Regions from separate parts of the Microbacterium sp. LKL04 genome, predicted to be linked through region 2. Evidence: predicted binding sites of a transcription regulator. Region 2 holds the regulator's gene; each other region holds the start of a gene.
The links. Region 2 encodes HrcA, which represses chaperone genes, less so after heat shock. Its sites were predicted from a motif close to TTNGCACTCGNNNNNNNCGAGTGCNAA; they were not measured.
Positions count from the first base shown of each region.

Region 1 (3,472 bases), 750 kb from region 2:
GGCGGAGTCATCGTGGTCTGTCATGGGAACCTCTCCTCGGATCGATGTGACGAGGCCCGTGCGACGCTGCGCGATGACGGCCACCGTGTACGGCGTGGACGACGCCTCACCGCACACAATGGACTCCTGCCGCCGGAGCGGATGCTCCCTTGACATTCCGCGCGGGACGCTGCGGCGGCCCTCCGGCGCCCGGGAACGACGAAGGGCCCCTCCCGGAGGAGGGGCCCTTCGTGCTGACTGTCAGCGCTGGATCAGAAGTCCATGCCGCCGGTCGGGTCGCCGGCCGGAGCCGCCGCCTTCTCGGGCTTGTCGGCGACGACTGCCTCGGTGGTGAGGAAGAGGCCGGCGATCGACGCGGCGTTCTGCAGCGCCGAGCGGGTGACCTTGGCCGGGTCGATGATGCCCGCGGCGAACATGTCGACGTACTCACCGGTCGCGGCGTTCAGGCCCTGGCCCGCGGGGAGCTCGGCGACCTTGTTCGACACGACGCCCGGCTCGAGGCCGGCGTTGAGGGCGATCTGCTTCAGCGGCGCCTGGATGGCGACCTTGACGATGTTCGCACCGGTCGCCTCGTCACCGACGAGCTCGAGCTTGGCGAACGCCTTCTCGCCGGCCTGGATGAGCGCGACGCCACCACCGGGGACGATGCCCTCCTCGACGGCTGCCTTCGCGTTGCGGACGGCGTCCTCGATGCGGTGCTTGCGCTCCTTGAGCTCGACCTCGGTCGCCGCACCGGCCTTGATGACGGCCACGCCACCAGCGAGCTTCGCGAGGCGCTCCTGGAGCTTCTCGCGGTCGTAGTCGCTGTCGGTGTTGTCGATCTCGCGGCGGATCTGGGTCACGCGACCCTCGATCTGCGATGCCTCGCCGGCACCCTCGACGACCGTGGTCTCGTCCTTGGTGATGATGACCTTGCGGGCACGGCCGAGCAGGTCGAGGGTGGCGTTCTCGAGCTTGAGACCGACCTCCTCGGTGATGACCTGGCCGCCGGTGAGGATCGCGATGTCCTGGAGCTGAGCCTTGCGACGGTCGCCGAAGCCGGGAGCCTTGACGGCAGCCGACTTGAAGATGCCGCGGATCTTGTTGAGCACGAGCGTCGCGAGAGCCTCACCCTCGACGTCCTCGGCGATGATCAGGAGCTCCTTGCCCTCCTGGATCACCTTGTCGACGACGGGGAGAAGGTCCTTGATGTTCGAGATCTTCTGGTTCGCGATGAGGATGTAGGGATCCTCGAAGACGGCTTCCTGACGGTCGGCGTCGGTGACGAAGTAGGGGTTGATGTAGCCCTTGTCGAAGCGCATACCCTCGGTGAGCTCGAGCTCGGTGCCGAAGGTGTTGGACTCCTCGACGGTGACGACGCCTTCCTTGCCCACCTTGTCGATGGCCTCGGCGATCAGGGCGCCGATCTCGGGGTCGGCAGCCGAGATGGATGCCGTCGCCGCGATCTGGTCCTTGGTCTCGATCTCCTTCGCGCCGGCGAGCAGCTCGTCGGAGAGAGCCTTGACGGCCTTCTCGATGCCCTTCTTGAGCGAGATGGGGTCGGCGCCGGCTGCGACGTTGCGCAGACCTTCGCGCACGAGCGCCTGGGCGAGGACCGTGGCGGTCGTCGTGCCGTCACCGGCGACGTCGTCGGTCTTCTTGGCGACCTCCTTGACGAGCTCCGCGCCGATCTTCTCGTACGGGTCGTCGAGCTCGATCTCCTTGGCGATCGACACGCCGTCGTTCGTGATCGTGGGGGCGCCCCACTTCTTCTCGAGCACGACGTTGCGGCCGCGGGGGCCGAGCGTCACCTTGACGGCGTCGGCCAGGGTGTTGAGGCCGCGCTCGAGGCCGCGGCGGGCCTCCTCGTCGAAAGCGATGATCTTTGCCATAAGTGTGTCGTCCCTCCCGGACGTGAGGTTCAGTACCGTGCCCCCAGGGACTGGGAGCGGGATCGTTCTGGCACTCAGGATGAGTGAGTGCTAAATCATTCTGGCACTCGACCATAGCGAGTGCAAGCCGTGCGACACCGACTCGCGCGACCGTGACGACATCGCACTGAGGCCGCACGCACAGCCCGATCACCGCGCGGAGGAACGGATGCCGACGATCGTCGAAATCGCTTCATCGCGGGGATCAACGGCGTGCGAAACGCTGCACGAGGATATGCCGTGAACCGCGAGGAGATGCGACGCCTACCTGCGGTGGGACACCGCCGAGTGGCGCGACGGATTCGCCGGGTGGCAGCACTTCGACGCCGTGTCCGCAGCGTTTCAGCAGGTCCGCGACGGAGCTGGACCCCGCCGAGGTGAGCGGAACGTTCCTCCGCCGGTACGAGAGCTGAGACTCGTCAGGCGACGACGCGGACGGACTCGGCCTGCGGGCCTTTCTGGCCGCTGCCGACGGTGAACTCGACAGCCTGGCCCTCCTCGAGAACGCGGAAGCCCGACATGTCGATGTTGGAGTAGTGGACGAAGACGTCCTGTCCGTCACCGAGGGTGATGAAGCCGAAGCCCTTCTCGGCGTTGAACCATTTGACGGTTCCCTGGGTCATGCGAATCTCCTGAAGCTGTGGGACATCGAAATGCTAGCCACGCGCCCAGGCCGGAATCCGCGGTTCCGGGCTTTGTTGACACCCGTGCACCGAAGTGTTTACGACGGCGAAACACATCGCGTCGCGCGGGGCTCACTCCGAGCCGAAATCGAGCCCCACGACGATCACCAGCTGCGGTCGGCTGGTCCCGCCGGCATCCGTCGTCTCGGGCGGCGCCACCACCTGGTACGTGTCATCGAGGGAGACGTCCGCTCCACCGATGGCGTCCGCGAGCCCTCGGGCGGCGGCCTCGTCGGTCGCCGTACCGTAGTAGACCGTCGTCGTCGGGAAGTCGTTCGAGCTCGCGTTGCTCGCCTCGACGTCCGCGGCATCCCATCCTGCAGCGACGACGTCGTCGCGCACCTTGGCCCCGAGTCCGTTCTCCGCCGTCGCGTTCAGAACGAGCACCTGGTAGGAGGTGTCGACGCGGGGCGCGACGACAGCGGCCGTGCCGGTGGAGGCCGGCACCGGAGCGGCGTCGAACCGCCCGGTGGCGTACAGGGTGCCGAACACACCTGCGGCCACGATCGCCACCGTCGCGACGACGGACCACAGCGCGATCACCCCCACGCGCAGGCGCGGCGCCTCGGCGCGATGCGCACCCACGCGTGCGGAACCGGCGGGGAGGTCGTCGAAGCGATCCGTGGTGGCGGACCGGCCCTGCGAAGCGGAAGGATCCGTCGGGGCGGGCTGCTCTGGCTCGGTCGGGGAGGTCGGAGACGGCACCCGAGGATCCTACCGGGCCGAGGCCGGGAGGATTCCGGCGCGGCTGCGCCGCTCGCGCTCCTGCGCCGCCTGGAGCCGCCGGAGCCGGTGGACGAGCACCGGATCGTGGGCGACGGCATCCGCCGACTCGAGGATGCGACCGAGGAGCTGGTAGTACCGCGCGGGCGTCAGCGA
Region 1 is NZ_LT627736.1:1,543,496-1,546,967, forward strand. Features, by position in the region: gene BLP38_RS07610 (hypothetical protein) at 1-24, opposite strand, end outside; gene groL (chaperonin GroEL) at 252-1,871, opposite strand; gene BLP38_RS07620 (cold-shock protein) at 2,330-2,533, opposite strand; gene BLP38_RS07625 (LytR C-terminal domain-containing protein) at 2,666-3,298, opposite strand; gene BLP38_RS07630 (DUF3263 domain-containing protein) at 3,308-3,472, opposite strand, start outside.
Region 1: the regulator HrcA is predicted to act here: its motif matches at 1,939-1,965, upstream of groL (chaperonin GroEL).

Region 2 (3,472 bases):
ATCGCGCTCTCACGCGATGTTCTCGCGGCACAGGGCCCACTGCGTGCGGCCCGGACGGTGTTCTTCGGCGGCGGCACCCCCACGCTCCTGCCGCCGGGGGACCTCGCGCGCATGCTCGGCGGGATCCGCGACTCCTTCGGGCTCGCCGACGGTGCAGAGGTGACGGTCGAGGCGAACCCCGACACTCTGACCGACGAGGTCGCGAGGACACTCGCTGCCGCCGGCGTCACGCGGTTCTCGATCGGCATGCAGTCGTCCGTGCCGCACGTCCTCGCGGCGCTCGACCGCACCCATGACCCCGCGAACATCGCGACCGCCGTCGCCGCGGCGCGGAATGCCGGGGTCGCCGTCAGCCTCGACCTCATCTACGGCGCGCCGGGGGAGTCGCTGGAAGACTGGCGCACGTCGCTCGAGACGGCGATCGCACTCACCCCCGATCACATCTCGGCGTACGCCCTCATCGTGGAGGACGGGACGAAGCTCGAGCGTCAGATCCGCCGCGGCGAGGTGCCCGCCCCCGACGACGATCTGCAGGCCGACATGTACGAGCTGGCCGACGAGATGCTGGCTGCCGCCGGCTACGGGTGGTACGAGGTCTCGAACTGGTCGACGAGCCCTGCGCAGCGCTCGCGCCACAACCTGTCGTACTGGCGGGGTCAGGACTGGTGGGGCTACGGTCCCGGTGCGCACAGCCACGTCGGCGGCCTGCGCTGGTGGAACGTGAAGCACCCGGCTGCGTACGCGCAGCGCTTGGCGCTGGGGGAGTCCCCGGCGGCGGGACGGGAGCGACCGGATGCCGAGGCCCACCGCCTCGAGGTCATCCTGCTCCGCTCGCGCATCGTCGACGGCGTCGCGGTCGACGAGGCGACCGTCGAGGGGCGGCGGAACGTGGCATCCCTCATCGCCGACGGACTCGTCGACGGCGCTGCGGCCGTCCGCGGGCGCATCGTCCTCACCAGGCGCGGGCGGCTCCTGGCCGACGCCGTCGTCCGCGCGCTCACCGCGTGATCCGAGCAGATCGCTTCTCGCGCGATAGAATTGGCACTCCCAGAACGAGAGTGCCAGCGGAGGAGGGGTGATGGTCTCGGAACGCGGTCTTCAGGTGTTGCGTGCGATCGTGCAGGACTACGTCGACACGCGCGAGCCGGTCGGCAGCAAGGCGATCGTCGACCGTCACCAGTTCGGCGTGTCGGCTGCGACCATCCGCAATGACATGGCGCTCCTCGAGGACGAGGAGCTCATCACCGCGCCGCACACCTCGTCGGGCCGCGTGCCCACCGACAAGGGCTACCGCGTCTTCGTCGATCACCTCGCCGATGTCCGCCCCCTCACCTCGGCGCAGCGCTCCGCGATCGGGGCCTTCCTTGAGGACACGGGCGACCTCGACGACCTGCTCGTCCGGACGGTCCGTTCCCTCACCCGGCTGACCGGCCAGGTCGCGATCGTCCAGTACCCGTCGTTCGCGCGGGCCAACGTCTCGCACGTCGAGGTCGTGCACCTCGGCGGCACGCGCATCGTCATCATCGTCGTGACCGACACCGGTCGGGTCTCGCAGCGTGTCGTCTTCCTTGCGACCGAGCCGTCCGCCGACGAAGCGTCGCAGCTCAAGCTCACGATGACGGCGCTGCTCACCGGCAAGAGCGTCAAAGACGGTGCGGCGGCGATCGCGAAGATCCTCGAGGCCGAGACCGCCGCGCCGCGCGAGGAGAACCGTCGCATCGTGCTGCGGGCGATCGGTGAGGAGCTCGACGAGTTCCGCCAGGACCGCATGGTGATGGCGGGGTCCGCGACCCTCGCGCGCCGCGAGTCGGACTTCCGCGGCAGCATCTATCCCCTCCTCGAGGCGATCGAGGAGCAGGTGACCCTCCTGCGTCTGATGGGCGAGATGGTCGCCGACGATCGCGGACTGGCGACCAGCATCGGGCGCGAGAACGAGCCGTTCGGGCTGTCCGAGGCATCCATCGTCGCGGGCGAGTACGACGCCGGGGGGTCTCACGCCCGCATCGGTGTGCTCGGGCCCACACGGATGGATTACCCCACGAATCTCGCGGCGGTTCGCGCCGTCGCGCACTATCTGACGCGATTGCTCGAAGAAGACGAGACGTCGCGCTGAACGAATCGGCCCGCGGGCCGGAGAGGTGATTGTGGCTGACCACTACGAGGTCCTGGGCGTCGCGCGTGACGCGAGCCCCGAGGAGATCAAGAAGGCATACCGGCGTCTGGCGCGCCAGCTGCACCCGGATGTGAACCCCGGAGAGGATGCGTCCGAGCAGTTCAAGCTCGTGACGCACGCCTACGACGTGCTGAGCGACCCCGACCAGCGCCAGCGTTACGACATGGGCGGCGACGCCGGCGGCTTCGGCGGGGCCGGTGCCGGCTTCGGCGGCTTCAGCGACATCTTCGAGAGCTTCTTCGGGGGCGGCGGAGGCGGAACCCGCGCGGGACGGCCCCGGTCCCGTCGCGAGCGCGGTCAGGATGCCCTCGTCCGCGTCGACCTCGACCTCGGCGACGTCGTCTTCGGCGTCCACCGCGACATCGAGGTCGACACCGCCGTCCTCTGCGAGACCTGCCAGGGCTCGTGCTGCCAGCCGGGCACCCAGCCGGTCACGTGCGACATCTGCCACGGATCGGGTCAGATCCAGCGGACGGTCCGGAGCCTCCTCGGCAACGTCGTCACCTCCCAGCCCTGCACCACGTGCCAGGGGTACGGCACGACCATCCCGTACCCGTGCTCCACCTGCCAGGGCCAGGGCCGTGTGCGCGCGCGCCGCACCGTGTCGATCGACATCCCCGCCGGTGTCGAGACCGGTCTGCGCCTCCAGCTCCCCGGTTCGGGCGAGGTCGGCCCCGCCGGCGGTCCGAACGGCGACCTGTACCTCGAGGTCACCGTCGCCCCGCACGACGTGTTCAGCCGTGACGGCGACGACCTGCTCGCAACCCTCGAGGTCTCGATGGTCGACGCGATCCTCGGCACGAGCGTCACGATCGACTCGCTCGACGGCTCCGTCGACCTCGACATCCGCTCCGGCGTCCAGGCGGGCGACGAGCTCACCATCCGCGGCCGGGGGATCACGCCCCTCCGCGGCGACCAGCGCGGCGACCTCCGCGTCGGCGTGCAGGTCGTCACTCCCTCGCACCTCGACCCCAAGTCCCGGGCTCTCGTGCAGGAGCTCGCGAAGCGGATGCGCCCCGCCCCGCCGCACCTGGCGGAGTTCCACCCGGGCCTGTTCTCCAAGCTCCGCGGCAAGTTCAAGCGCTGATCGTGGCCCTCCACTTCCTGATCGAGGATGCCGGGGCCGCCGGTCCGGGCGATGTCGTCCGGTTGACGGGGGCCGAAGCGCACCACGCTGCGGCCGTCCGCCGCATCCGTGTGGGCGAGGCAGTCACGGTCGGCGACGGCCGCGGCGTGTGGCTGAGCGGGACGGTGTCCGAGGCCGCCCCGAAGGAGGTCTCGGTGGAGGTCTCCGGTCGT
Region 2 is NZ_LT627736.1:791,951-795,422, forward strand. Features, by position in the region: gene hemW (radical SAM family heme chaperone HemW) at 1-1,008, shown strand, start outside; gene hrcA (heat-inducible transcriptional repressor HrcA) at 1,079-2,113, shown strand; gene dnaJ (molecular chaperone DnaJ) at 2,145-3,260, shown strand; gene BLP38_RS03930 (16S rRNA (uracil(1498)-N(3))-methyltransferase) at 3,263-3,472, shown strand, end outside.

Region 3 (3,472 bases), 1.1 Mb from region 2:
GCGCCATGATCGCCGCGCTCGCCTCGGAGCTCATCATGAGCGGCCGCCCCGCCTCGACCCTCGCCTTCGGTGCCGACTCCACCCTGCCGGTCACCACGATCCAGGTGGCGGCGTCGTCATGACCGACGAGCGGATGCCGCGCCCCACCGCTTCGACGCAGGGTCCCGCCTCCCCGTCTCAGGGGCCTGTGGTCGAGCCGGCGTCGGAGGACGTCGCGCCCGCACCGACCGACTCCGCCCTCCCCGGTGCCCACCGCGGCGGCTTCCGGCGCGAGCTGACGCAACCGCTCCCCGTCGCCCCGCCCCTGGCGGTGCACCCGGACCCGGCAGAGGACGCCTCGCCCGACGTGCGGTGGATCCCGCCGACGCCGGTGCTGCCGCGAAGCGCCGGATGGTCGGTGCTGTTCGGCGGGCTCGGCCTGATCCTCGCGTGCTTCGTCGGCTGGGGCTTCCCGGTCGGGGTGATCGGCGTCGTCCTCGCCGTCCTCGCGCTCCGCCGCCCGTGGGAGAAGCGCGAGACAGCTCTCTGGGGCCTGGGACTCAGCGTCGGGTCGCTCCTGTACAGCGCCGGCTGGCTGTGGTGGGCAGGGACCCAGGGCGCGCTCTTCGGCTGAGTCAGACCCGGTCGGCCAGAACCGCGACTCGCTTCGCCTTCGGACCCTCGCCGAGTCGCGTGAGGATGAGCGTCGCCGACGCGTCTCCGCGCAGCGTGAGCTTGCGGCGGAACTGCGCCGGATCGACATCCACGCCGCGCTTCTTGATCTCGACGGTGCCGATCCCGTTCGCCTGCAGGGCGGCGTTGATCGCCGGCACCTTCACCGGCAGGACCTCGCGCACGCGGAACGACTGCACGAACGGATTCGTCAGCGCGGCATCCGACGTCAGGTAGGCGATGCCGTCGGCGACCATGCCTGCGTGCAGGTCCCGCGCCACCTCGCCGATCAGGCGAGCGCGGATGACCGCGCCCTCCGGTTCGTGGAGGAACGCGCCGAGCTCGCGGACCGGCTCATCGGGGGAGTCGGCCGGGGCGGTGAGCTCCGCTGCCGACCCGCCGCGGATGACGAGAGCCGACCGCCGCACACCCTCGCGCCGCAGCGACCCCGACCAGAGCACGAGCTCGACGGTCGAGCCGTCGACGCTGATCCACTGCGCCTCCACCCCGTCGGGGATGAGGTCGCGGTCGAGTCCCGGACCGAGCTTGATGCCCACCGGCATCCGCTCCGCCAGTGCGAAAGCCCACTCCAGCGACGGCGACCAGTCCTCCGGCCGGGTGCGCGAGGTCTCGGAGTGACCCGCGGTGCGGCGGGCCGGGTCGAGCCAGACGGCGTCCCAGCCGTCGAGGTCGGTCTCCTCGGCGAGGCCGCTCCGGATGGTGACCGCCTCGCCGAACGGTGCGAGGTTGTAGGCCGCCAGGGCTGCGGTGGTCTCATCCGCGTCGACGGCCAGGACGTCGAGCCCCAGGCCCGCCAGGCCGAGGGCATCGCCCCCGATGCCGCAGCCGAGGTCCGCGACGCGCTGCACCCCGGCATCCCGGAATCGCCCCGCGTGACGCGCGGCGACCTCGAGGCGTGTGGCCTGCTCGAGTCCCGCTCGGGTGAAGAGCATACGGTCCGCGAACGGGCCGAACTTCGCGGCGGCCCGCACCCGCAGGTGGGCCTGTCCGACGACGGCGGACACCAGGTCGGGGGAGTGGCCCGCGGCGCGCAGACGCGAGACGGCGGCGGCGACCTCGGTGGTGGATGCCAGGGGTCCGACCGCGTCGACCATGCGCAATCCCTGCGGTGTCAGGAGGGCGGTCAGCTCGGCCTGTTCCATCCGGCCAGCCTAGGCGCACCGGCATCCCGATCACTGTTGGCACTCGCGTTGCATGAGTGCCAGCCGCGCCCTAGACTTTCGTTAGCACTCTCGGTAAGCGAGTGCTGATGAGTCTTGAAGCAGGACCCCACCAGCAAGAAAGAGGTAGAACGTGTCGGTTTCCATCAAGCCGCTCGAAGACCGCATCGTCATCAAGCAGGTCGAGGCCGAGCAGACCACCGCAAGTGGCCTGGTCATCCCTGACACCGCCAAGGAGAAGCCCCAGGAGGGCGAGGTCGTGGCCGTGGGCCCCGGCCGCATCGACGACAACGGCAACCGCGTTCCGCTCGACGTCGCCGTCGGCGACCGCGTTCTGTACAGCAAGTACGGCGGCACCGAGGTCAAGTTCGGCGCCGACGAGTTCCTCGTGCTCTCGGCTCGCGACGTCCTCGCGGTCGTCGTCCGCTGACACGCAGCACCTTTCACAGGGCCCGGATGCTTCGGCATCCGGGCCCTGCGTCTTCCCCTGGCAGGATCCGCGCGAACGTCGGCAGTCACGGTGCTGACGGCGGTGTCATGACCGTCGTAGGCTCGTACTCATGACACCTGAGGATGCCGCCCGCGAGAAGTCCCTCGGCGGTGTCTTCGTCTTCTCGGCCTACGTTCTCTGGGGCTTCCTCCCGCTCTACTTCGTCAGCCTCGCCCCCACGACGCCGTGGGAGGTCGTCGGCTGGCGCATCGTGCTGAGCCTCGTCTTCTGCGTCGCGCTGATCGCCGTCACCCGCGGCTGGGGGCGGATGCGCGCCATCCTCCGGGACCGACGGCTCATGCTCTGGACGCTCGTCGCCGGCCTGCTCATCTACGTCAACTGGCAGGTGTTCCTCATCGGCACCCTGACCGGTCATGTCGTGGAGACGAGCCTCGGCTACTTCATCAACCCGATCGCCACCGTCCTCCTCGGCGTGCTCGTTCTGAAGGAGCGCCTGCGCCCCGCGCAGTGGGTCGCCGTCGGCATCGCCGTCGCGGCCGTCGTCGTCATCATCGTCGCGGTCGGAGACGTGCCGTGGATCGCCCTCGCCCTCGCGGCGAGTTTCGCGACGTACGGTCTCGTCAAGAAGCGGATCGGACCCTCGGTGGATGCCGTCAGCGGCCTCACACTCGAATCGTTCTGGCTCGTTCCCATCGCCGTCATCCAGCTCGTCGCGGTCGGAGTGACGTCGGGGCTCACGATGGGGCGCGAAGGCTCCGGCCACATGGTCCTCCTCCTACTCGCCGGCGCCGTCACCGCCATCCCGCTGCTCTTCTTCTCCGCCGGTGCCAGGCGCACGTCGCTGACCGTGGTCGGCATCCTGCAGTTCATCGCGCCGGTCATGCAGTTCCTCACGGGCGTGCTCATCCTGCAGGAGCCGATGCCGTTCGAGCGGTGGATCGGTTTCGGTCTCGTCTGGGTCGCCATCGCGGTGTTCGCGGTGGACTCGCTCCTGGCCTCCCGCCGCGAACGTGCCCGCGCGGTGACCGCCGTCCCCGACCCGGTCTGATAGAGCCGGACGCCGCTTTCCCCGCCGTTATGGGAGCGTGCCCACCTCGTTACACATCGTTAACGAACGGCAACATTGCGGAGACGGGCTCACCGCTAGGTTGATCACACCGGGCCGGGCCCGATTCGACCCGTGTCACCA
Region 3 is NZ_LT627736.1:1,931,650-1,935,121, reverse strand. Features, by position in the region: gene tsaD (tRNA (adenosine(37)-N6)-threonylcarbamoyltransferase complex transferase subunit TsaD) at 1-122, shown strand, start outside; gene BLP38_RS09455 (hypothetical protein) at 119-613, shown strand; gene BLP38_RS09450 (class I SAM-dependent methyltransferase) at 615-1,814, opposite strand; gene groES (co-chaperone GroES) at 1,966-2,262, shown strand; gene rarD (EamA family transporter RarD) at 2,393-3,331, shown strand.
Region 3: the regulator HrcA is predicted to act here: its motif matches at 1,851-1,877, upstream of groES (co-chaperone GroES).

Region 4 (3,472 bases), 730 kb from region 2:
ACCTGACGGCGCTGTTCCGGCGTCAATCCCGGGTGAGCCGAGACGAGCAGCTCCTCCGCGCCGTCGGGCACCACGACGGGAACCCCCTTCGGGCCGGTGGCCGGGAATCCGTAGCCCAGGTGCTCCTGGTAATAGGCGAGCGCCTTGTCGGTCGTCAGGTACGGGACGTCCTTCTCGATGCAGTTCGCGAGTGTGTCACCACAGCCGCGCTCGAGGACGCCGCGCAACTCCTCGGCGGCTTCGCCCACCAACGACCGCATCGCGGGATCGGCGAGACGGAGCGCGATGATCTTCTGGCCCATCATCCGCCCGCTGATGACGTCGAGCGGGTAGTGCGCCCCCATCACGATGCGGTTGTTCCCGGCCTCGGCGGTGCGGGCCAGGATCTGCGGTGCGAGCTCGGGCAGCATCTCGGCGAGCGCCGTTCCCTGCCAGTACGCCTGCGACGTGTGGCCGGAGGGGAAGGAGCCGCTCGTGGAACCCCACGCGTCGCCGCCTTCTTTGTCTCGGTAGACGAGGTCCTTCGTCGTGTCGAGGCGGAGGTACGGCCGGTCGTAGTCGAAGAAGTTCTTCGGCGGATTGCTCGATGACGTCGAGCCGAGCTTGCCGCCTGCCTTGCTGAGGAGCCACGTGAGCTTGGGCAGCTCGCCCGCGGCCACCGCGTCGGCGTAGATCGCCCCGAGGTTCTCACCGAAGGCATCGCCCATGCTGACGGACATGTCGTCGTACTGGTCGACGATGGCCCGCTGAACCTGGGCATCGGATGCGGTCCGGTTGATCTCGCTCGTCAGCGCGTCGTTGTAGTCCATGACGGCCGCGTTGCCCGCCGGGCCGCGATCGATGCGGAGGCCGTCGAAGACGTCCATCATGCGGACCGACCAGTTGTCGGCACTGGGCGCCTTCGCGTCACCGGTCGACGCGGCGGCGTCCGACGCGTAGGTCGCCGTCTTCTGCTCCTCGGTGAAGCCGGCGGCCGCGAACGCGGGTCCGGCGGTCAGGGTGCAGGCGACGAGGACGCCGAGTCCACCCATCGCCATCCCGGCACGAGTGCCTCGTCGTCTTGTCTGTCTCATCACGCTCACGGGCGCGCCTCGCTTCCATCGGGTGAGCCAGAATGCTTTCCTGAACGCGGGAACGGCGCGTGACGTCCGGGTGACCACGAAGCGACGAACCGCGCTCGTCGTGCGGGCACGCGACGATACAGTGGACGCCATGACCGATCGACGCCTCGCCATCGCGGCATGGGAGAGCCTCTTCCGCGCGCAGCACGAGGTTTTGGCCGAGATCTCACAGGACTTCGACGACGACGACCTCTCCAGCGCGGAGTACGACGTCCTCCTCACCGTGACCCGATGCGACGAGCACACGGCGCGACTTCGCGACGTCACCGCGAACATGCTGATCAGCCAGCCCAGCGTGTCCCGCCTCGTGGATCGGATGGTAGCTCGGGGTCTCGTCGCCAAATGCCCGGACCCCCAAGACGGTCGCGGCGCGATCCTGCGCGCCACAGAGAAGGGCGCGGCGACGTTCCGCCGCATGGCCACTGCTCATGGCCGAACGATCGCCGAGCGGATGTCGGTGCTCACCGACGACGAACTCGCCCAGCTCGAGAAGCTGACGGCGCGTCTGCGCGGAGTGTGACCGCAGACGAATCGCCCCGCATCCGACACGGGATGCGGGGCGATTCGTCAGAGCGGGAGCGCTCCGCCGATCACTGGTCGATCGGCTGCGGCTCGCTCTCGTGGCTCGCGATGGTCGGGGCCGACCCCTCAGCGACGACCTCGACCTTGCGCGGCTTGGCCTTCTCGCTCACCGGGATCGTGACGGTCAGGACGCCGTTGTTGTAGGTCGCGGTGATGGCGTCGGTGTCGATGCCCTGGCCGAGGTTCAACTGGCGCAGGAAGCTCGCGGTCTCGCGCTCGCGCGTGATCCACTTCACCCCGTCGGCAGCGCCCACCGTGCGCTCGGCGCGGATGGTAAGCAGCTGGCCGTCGACGTCGATGTCGACCGAGCCCGGGTCGATGCCCGGCAGGTCGGCATTCAGGACGTAGTGGTCGCCGTCGCGGTACAGGTCCATCGGCATCCGTCGCGGGCCGCGGCGCGTGTCGAAGAGGGTCGACGCGATGCGGTCGAGGTCACGGAACGGGTCGTAGGTTGCCATGATTCTCTCCTTCGATGTTGTGGTCTCAAAGTTGAGCCCCAGCGGCTCAAGTACACTCAGATTAGCACTCTGCCCCATCGAGTGCCAACGGTTCTCGGACGGCGAACGCCCCCGGCGGCGACGGCCGTAGGCTGGCGACATGAGCGCCTCCGAGACCGCCCCCGAGCCCGCCGACCCGTTCCTCTGGTTGGAGGACATCGACGGTCCCGACGCCCGGGCCTGGGCGGCCGATCGGACCGCCGAGACCGAGGCGGCCTTCTCGGGCGACACCCGCACCGCGCTCGAGCGCCGCCTGACCGGCATCCTGCAGGACCCCGATCGCCTCGTCGTCCCGAGCCGCCACGGCGATCTCATGTACGACCTGTGGCGGGATGCCGCGAACCCCCGTGGCCTGTGGCGCCGGACATCCCGCGCCTCCTTCGCCGCGGGTGAGCCCACGTGGGAGGTGCTGCTCGACGTCGACGCGCTCGGCCGCGAGGAGGGCGTCGCGTGGGCGTTCGCGGGCGCGGCGCACGGACCTGCCGGCAGCGGCCGCGCGCTCGTGCGGCTGAGCCCAGACGGCGGCGACGCCACCGTCGTGCGCGAGTTCGACCTCGACGCGGGTCGTTTCGTCGACGACACCCCGTTCACCCTCGACGCCGAGAAGACGATGATCGCGTGGGTCGACCGCGACACCCTCCTTGTCGCCACCGCCCTGCACGGCGGCGGCGTGACCGACTCGGGGTATCCCATCAGCGCCCGCGCCTGGCGACGGGGCGAGTCCCTCGACGACGCGCCGCCCATCGTGACGGGTGTCGCGTCGGATGTCGGCGTGTTCGCGCACGTCGACCGCACCGGCGGGGCGGCGACGCCGATCGTGGTCATCGCGCACGACTTCTTCCACTCCGAATCGTGGGTGTGGGACGGCGGCGAGCCGCGTCTGATCGCCGTCCCGCAGGACGCGAACGTGGACGTGCACGGTGACCTCGTCACCGTCCGGACCACGACCCCGTGGCGCATCGGCGACACGACGCATCCGTCGGGCACCCTCCTCATCGGTCCGCTCGAGACCGTCACGGAGGGCGACGGGTCGGGCCTCCGCGTCGCGTTCGCCCCGTCCGACACCGCGGTGCTCGAGGCGTGGACGTGGACCCGCACCCGCCTCGTCCTCACGATCCTCGATCGCGTGCAGAGCCGGCTCGTGTCGCTGGACCCCGAGACGCTCGTCGGTGTCGACATCGAGCTGGGTCTCGGCGACGCCGACCTCTTCAGCGCGAGTGTCGCCACCGCCGACGACGACGAGGACGACGAGCTGTGGGTGGTCGCTCGCGG
Region 4 is NZ_LT627736.1:66,827-70,298, reverse strand. Features, by position in the region: gene BLP38_RS00360 (acid phosphatase) at 1-1,037, opposite strand, end outside; gene BLP38_RS00355 (MarR family winged helix-turn-helix transcriptional regulator) at 1,213-1,641, shown strand; gene BLP38_RS00350 (Hsp20/alpha crystallin family protein) at 1,712-2,161, opposite strand; gene BLP38_RS00345 (prolyl oligopeptidase family serine peptidase) at 2,301-3,472, shown strand, end outside.
Region 4: the regulator HrcA is predicted to act here: its motif matches at 2,223-2,249, upstream of BLP38_RS00350 (Hsp20/alpha crystallin family protein).